Variovorax paradoxus: one gene and its partner. The protein of the gene in region 1 interacts with the protein of each later gene in a pairwise test. Links are inferred from orthologs where the notes say so. Each region holds a gene or a part of one and is shown on either strand. Other genes may lie near its edges.

Evidence for each region.
Region 2: the proteins of QFZ42_RS20390 (region 1) and ndk interact in binary tests that used the Escherichia coli proteins (3 or more experiments, as listed by UniProt). The link is inferred for Variovorax paradoxus from one-to-one orthologs.

What each region holds. Positions count from the first base shown.
Region 1 is NZ_JAUSXG010000001.1:4,241,742-4,245,043, reverse strand. The notes cover bases 264-3,254. They hold QFZ42_RS20390 (5-formyltetrahydrofolate cyclo-ligase), read left to right. Parts: upstream 264-1,445; coding sequence 1,446-2,063; downstream 2,064-3,254. Other genes in these bases: QFZ42_RS20385 (LysR substrate-binding domain-containing protein), read right to left, coding at 2,168-3,151; QFZ42_RS20395 (lytic transglycosylase domain-containing protein), read right to left, coding at 264-1,409. In the rest of the region: more of QFZ42_RS20395, read right to left, coding at 1-263. UniProt on the Escherichia coli protein: Involved in the removal of 5-formyltetrahydrofolate.
Region 2 is NZ_JAUSXG010000001.1:1,826,912-1,829,997, forward strand. What follows is about bases 34-2,808. They hold ndk (nucleoside-diphosphate kinase), read left to right. Parts: upstream 34-1,095; coding sequence 1,096-1,521; downstream 1,522-2,808. Other genes in these bases: QFZ42_RS08440 (pseudouridine synthase), read left to right, coding at 34-944; rlmN (23S rRNA (adenine(2503)-C(2))-methyltransferase RlmN), read left to right, coding at 1,542-2,696; pilW (type IV pilus biogenesis/stability protein PilW), read left to right, coding at 2,701-2,808. Also shown: more of QFZ42_RS08440, read left to right, coding at 1-33; more of pilW, read left to right, coding at 2,809-3,086. UniProt on the Escherichia coli protein: Major role in the synthesis of nucleoside triphosphates other than ATP. The ATP gamma phosphate is transferred to the NDP beta phosphate via a ping-pong mechanism, using a phosphorylated active-site intermediate.

The DNA of each region.
Region 1 (3,302 bases):
CGGTCCCACACCTCGCGCTGGCAGGCGAAGTCGGCGGCGGCCAGCAGCGCGCGGTCGTCCATGCCGCCCTTGTCATGCAGGTTGGTGGCGTAGTTCCATTCGCGCGTGCCTTCGGAACGCAAGCCGATGGCAATGGCGTAGAGGCCGCGGTTCAGGCCGATGTTGCCGCGGGCCGCGGCCTTTTCTTCGGGCGTCAGCGGTGCGGGCTTGGTGGGCACGACGGTGCGCTGGCCGAGCTCTTCGAGCGCCAGCATCTCGTAGAAGCCGCGCGTGCCGGCAATGCTCTGGTAGAGCTCGCGTGCATCGGCGCGGCGCTCGTCGCCCCCCGCGGTGCTGAGTGCGCGCGCCTTCCAGTAGACCCAGGTCGGCTCCAGCTGCGCCGTTTCGCTCATCGCGTTGATGGCGGGTGCCACTTCCTTCCATTGACCGGAGCGCAGCGCGGCGCGCACGCGCCAGCCGAGCATGTCGTCGGTCAGGTCGCCGTTCTTCGTGACGTTGGCGAAGTAGCTTCCGGCCAGCGGCGAAAGCTTGCTGGCGGCTTGCCGGCCGATGGTGCCCCAGAGCCAATTGCGCTCTTCGGCGGAAAGCATCGGGCCCCACTTGCTGTCGAGTTGGGATGCGGCCTGTTCCGGGTCGGCCATCGCGATCTTGATGAGCGCGAGCACCACCAGTTCCTTGCGCGACTTGGCCGCAACGAAGGCGCGGCCGGTCAGGAACTTGGCCGCGCTGGCGTTGAGTTCTTCGAACAGCGGCAGTGCATCGGGCGCGGCGATGGTCACGGCGCCGCGCGCAGCTTGCGGACGGTTCGCCTCCATCGCCAGGCGCGCCTTCTTCCAGGCGTCGTTGGTCGACATCAGGCGGGCCGCGACCATGCGGTCGGCGGCGGTGAGGCAGCCGTCGTCCGCCTCTTTCTGGGCGAACCAGCTGCGGCGCACTTCGTCGGCCTGGGCCTGCGTGGCGCTGCCGGAGCGCAGCGACTCGACCAGCACCGCGTAGCAGCGCACCTGCGGGTCGTCGCCCATGCGGAAACCGGCCACGGCGGAGGAGAAGCCGTCCCAGTCGCGGCGCTGCCCCAGCAGCAGCAGCCAGTCGTTGCGCAGCCGGTCTTCCTGGTAGGTGCCGGGGTAGCGGGCGAAGAAGTCCTGCACCTCGTTCGGCGCGGCTTCCTGGAGGCGGGCCTTGAGTTCCCAGTAGGCGGCCCAAGGTTCGAGCGCATGGCCGCGCGCCTGCGGCAGCAGGGCGGCAAGGCGGCCCTTGTCGCCGCGCTGGAACGCCTGCTTCATCTGGATGAGCACGTCGTCGTTGCTGTTGGTCTGCGCCACGGCGGGCTGCTGCAAAAGCAGTGCGGCGGCGGCCAGAACGGCGGAAAAAACGACTGCGTGCGCTGCACGGTGCGGGCGATGGCGCATGGATGCCAAAATGCTTGGGAACTGCATCGGGGGATTATGGACAAGTCAAAGGATGCCGACACCTCGGCGACCGTGAGTTTTCTCAAGGATCAGCTGCGAAAAGCACTGATCGAGCAACGCCTGGCCCTGCCCGACCGCCTTGCCAGGGCCGACCTTCTGCAGCGTGTGATGCGGATCTGGCTGGTCGGCCGGCCCGACACCGTGATTGGCGCCTACTGGCCGATCAAGGGCGAATTCGACCCGCTGCCCGCCTTGCATCGCTGGAAAGAAGACGGCGAGCTGATGGAGGAGACGCAGCGTCGCCGCATCGGGCTGCCGGTGATGAACAAGGTGCACAAGACGCTGACCTTTCACGCCTGGTACCCCGGTTGCCAGATGGAAGAAGACGCCTACGGCATTCCCAAGCCCAAGGACACCGAACTCATCGTGCCCACGCTGCTGTTCGTGCCCTGCGTGGGCTACAGCGCAGGCGGTTATCGGCTGGGCTACGGCGGCGGCTTTTACGACCGCACGCTGGCCGCGCTGGAGCCGCGCCCCTTCACCGTAGGTCTGGGCTTTACCAACGGTTTCCTCGAAGACTACGAACCCGAGGCGCACGACCTGCCGCTGGACGCAATCCTCAACGACAACGGCGTCGTCTGGCCAACTTCCTGAGCCCCCCGGCTTTTCACTTCGTGTAACTCCACCCCCCGCCCGAGGGGGAGGCGTGGCCCGCCTTGGGGCGGCCCGGCGGCGGCCACCTCTCTCTGGCGGATCGTTCAGTCGATGTTGTCCACCGTGTCCGGGTCGGGCACCTCGCCGATGGTCTCGCGCGTGGTGATGGCCTGGGCCTGGAGCCAGTCCCAGAAGGCCCTGATTTCCGGCCGCAGCGCATTGCGCGGCCCGGCGATGAGCCAGTAGCCCATCGGTGAATCCATGCGGTGCTGCGGCAGCACCTCGACCAGGTCGCCGTTGGCCAGGCTTTCGGCGATGAGCGAGCTGCGCGCCAGCGTCACGCCCTGGCCGGTGAGCGCGGCCTGCACCATCTGGTAGGCATAGTTGAAGTAGAGCCAGCGCTTGGGCTGCGCCCGCTCCAGCCCGTTGACTTCGAACCAGCGCCGCCAGGTCAGCCATTCGAGGTGCGTGCGATGCGCATCGCCGGCCTCGATCAGCGTGAAGCCGGCAATGTCGGCGGGTGTCCTGATGGGCGGGCTGCTTTTCAGGAGCCAGGGGCTCGCCACCGGCGTGAGCGTTTCGCCGAACAGGCGCACGGCCGTGGCCGGCATGGCTTCGCGCGGGCCGTAGCGCAGGGCGATGTCGACGTCGGCCACATCGAGGTCGACCGCCACGTCGCTGGCATCGATGCGGATGTCGATTTCGGGGTTGTCGCGCTGGAAGGCCTCGAGCCGCGGAATGAGCCACATCGATGCAAAAGACGCAAAAGTGGTGAGCGAAACGCTCTTGCGCCCCGCGCTCTGGCGGATCTGGCGCACGGCCGTATCGATGCGCGGCAGCGACTGCTGCACCGCAAGCAGCAGCTGCGCCCCGGCGCTCGTGAGCTCGACCGCCCGGGTATGGCGCAGGAACAGCGCCACGCCCACTTCTTCCTCGAGCGACTGGATCTGGCGGCTGACCGCGGACTGCGTAAGCGCCATTTCTTCCGCCGCGGCGCGGAAGTTGAGGTGCCGCGCCACGGCCTCGAAAGCCCGCAGATGCCCGGCGGAGATGGGGCGGGAGCGTAGATGGGTTTGCGAATGCTGCATGGATACGGAAGTAGGCGCATCGGTCGATTGATGCGGATTCGGAATCAGTAGGCTACTTCGTTTTCATTGGACTGCCAACAGGGCAAGAACGATCATTCATTCCCGAACTGCGCCATTGCCTCCCTCCGTGTCATCGCACTTCGGCCAAGTC
Region 2 (3,086 bases), 2.4 Mb from region 1 along the record:
GCCGGCTCGACCTGAACACCGAAGGCCTGCTGCTGTTCAGCAGCTCCGGCGACCTGGCCAACCAGCTGATGCACCCCCGCTTCGGGCTGGAGCGCGAATACGCCGTGCGCGTGCTGGGTGCGCTCAGCGCCGAAGAAAAGAAGAAGCTGCTCGAAGGCGTGCGCCTCGAAGACGGCATGGCCCAGTTCGGCACCATCGAAGAGGGCGGCGGCGAAGGCTCGAACTGCTGGTACCGCGTCACCATTTCCGAAGGCCGCAACCGTGAAGTGCGGCGGCTGTTCGAATCGGTGGGCCACGCGGTCAGCCGCCTGATCCGCATCCGCTACGGCGCCATGGTGTTGCCGCGCGGACTGAAGCGCGGCGCCTGGATGGAACTCGACGAGCGTGACATCAGCGCGCTGTTCCAGGCCTCGGGCGGCGGCGCACCGCGTCCGCAGCAGCAACAACGCGGTCCCGGGGGGCAGGAGGGCGCCGGCGGCGGCCGGAACGGACGCAACAAGAAGCGCCGCGGCAACCGCAACGCCGGCGGCGGTGGCGGCGGGCAAGCGCCGCGCGACACGCGCGATCCACGCGACGAAGGCCGTGAGGCACCCATTCCGAATCCGCTGGGCGACGGCCGGCCGCCGCGCGGCGAGCGCGGGGGGCGGGGCAACCGAGGCGGCGGAGGCAACGCGGGTGGCGGCAATGCAGGCGCGCCGCCGCAGGGGCGCCGCGGCAACAACAACAACCGTGGCGGCAATCGCCAAGGTGAGGAACGTCCGCCAAGCGGCGCGAACCAGCCCGATCCGATGAAGACCTCGCTCGGCTACATCGGCGCCGACAGCTTTTCGCGCCAGCGGAAAGAGCAGCGCCAGGGGCCGGGGCGCCGCGGCGGTGGTCCGGCCGGGGGCGGCTTCGGCGGCGGCCAGGGCGGCCCAGGCGGAAATCGGCGCCGCGGGCGCTGAAAGCCAGCCGCCCGGCGCAGCCTTTCGCGGGGTTTTCACCAACCCCGGGGGCCGCGCCGGTTAAAATCAGAGGCTTTGTCGACTTACGGTGCAACATATTTGTTGCAGGTGTGACAAACCACTTCAAAATCAAAGCTCAGGAAGCATTTCAATGGCCATCGAACGTACCCTCTCCATCATCAAGCCCGACGCCGTTGCCAAGAACGTCATCGGCAAGATCGTTTCCCGCTTCGAAGCTGCCGGCCTCAAGGTCGTCGCCGCCAAGCTGGTGCATCTGTCGCGCAACGAAGCCGAGCAGTTCTACTCGGTCCACAAGGAACGTCCGTTCTTCAAGGACCTGGTCGAGTTCATGATCTCCGGCCCCGTGTTCGTGCAAGTGCTCGAAGGCGAGAACGCCATCGCCAAGAACCGCGACCTGATGGGCGCCACGGACCCGAAGAAGGCAGCCGCCGGCACCATCCGCGCCGACTTCGCCGACAGCATCGACGCCAACGCCGTGCACGGTTCGGACGCCGCCGAAACCGCAGCGAACGAAGTCGCTTTCTTCTTCGCCGGCCTCAACGTCTACGCACGCTGAAGCCATATCCCGCTGATTTCATGACCACGGCCAACCTGCTCGAATTCGATCTCGAGGGGCTGGCTGCGTTCTGCGAAAAGCTCGGCGAGAAGCGATTCCGCGCCACGCAGCTGTTCCGCTGGATCCACCAGCGTGGCGCCAGCGACTTCGCCCAGATGACCGATCTGGCCAAGTCGCTGCGCGAAAAGCTCGCCACCACCGCTCGCGTCGAGGCCCTTTCGGTCCTCACGCAGCACGAATCCAAGGACGGCACGATCAAGTGGCTGTTCGACGTCGGCGATGGCAATGCCGTCGAAGCCGTATTCATTCCCGAAGACGACCGCGGCACGTTGTGCGTGTCGTCTCAAGCCGGCTGCGCGGTGGGGTGCCGCTTCTGCTCCACCGGGCATCAGGGCTTCAGCCGCAACCTGAGCACGGGCGAAATCGTCGCCCAGCTGTGGTTTGCCGAACACTTCCTGCGCAAGCATCTGAAACGCGACGAGCGCGTCATTTCCAACGTGGTGATGATGGGCATGGGCGAGCCGCTGCAGAACTACACGGCGCTGGTGCCCGCGCTGCGCACCATGCTCGATGACAACGCCTATGGGCTGTCGCGCCGCCGCGTAACCGTGTCGACCTCCGGCGTGGTGCCGATGATCGACCGCCTGGGCGCCGATTGCCCGGTGGCCATGGCGGTGTCGCTGCACGCGCCCAACGATGCGCTGCGCGACGACCTCGTGCCGCTCAATCGCAAGTACCCCATCGCCGAACTGCTCGAGGCCTGCAAGCGCTACCTGGCGCATGCGCCGCGCGACTTCATCACCTTCGAGTACTGCATGCTCGACGGCGTCAACGACCAGCCCGAGCATGCGCGGCAGCTGGTGGAACTCGTCCGCACCCATGGCGTGTCGTGCAAGTTCAACCTGATTCCGTTCAATCCGTTTCCGGCCTCGGGTCTGCTGCGTTCGCCGCAGCCGCGCGTGCTGGCATTTGCCAAGACGCTGAGCGAGGCCGGCCTCGTGACCACCGTGCGCAAGACGCGCGGCGACGACATCGATGCGGCCTGCGGACAGCTGGCCGGCGACGTCAAGGACCGAACCCGCGCGGCCGAACGCATGGCCCAGCGCCGCGTGTCGGAGCGCACCATCGTTTTGCACCCGGTTCGCAAGACCCCCACCGTCTCCCAGGAGCACTGACCTAATGAGCATGGCCTTTTCGATGACGACCGCGAGCGCACGGCGGCTGCTGGCCGCGAGCTTTACCGGTGTCGCCGTGGCATCTCTGGCTGTTCTGCTCGCGGGCTGCGTCAATACGCGAACCACCACCACCAGCCTGGCCGACACCAGCTCGGCCAAGGGTGCCGAGATCGTGACCGAGTCCGACGAAACCAGCCGCCAGCGCCGCGCGCGCCTGCGCATGGAGCTCGCCTCGGGCTACTTCGAACACGGCCAGACCACCGTAGCGCTCGACGAGATCAAGCAGGCCCTGGTGGCCGATCCCAACTATGCGGACGCGTACAGCCTGCGGGGCCTCATCTACATGCGGCTCGAGGACGCCGGCATGGCCGAGGACAGCTTCCGCCGCGC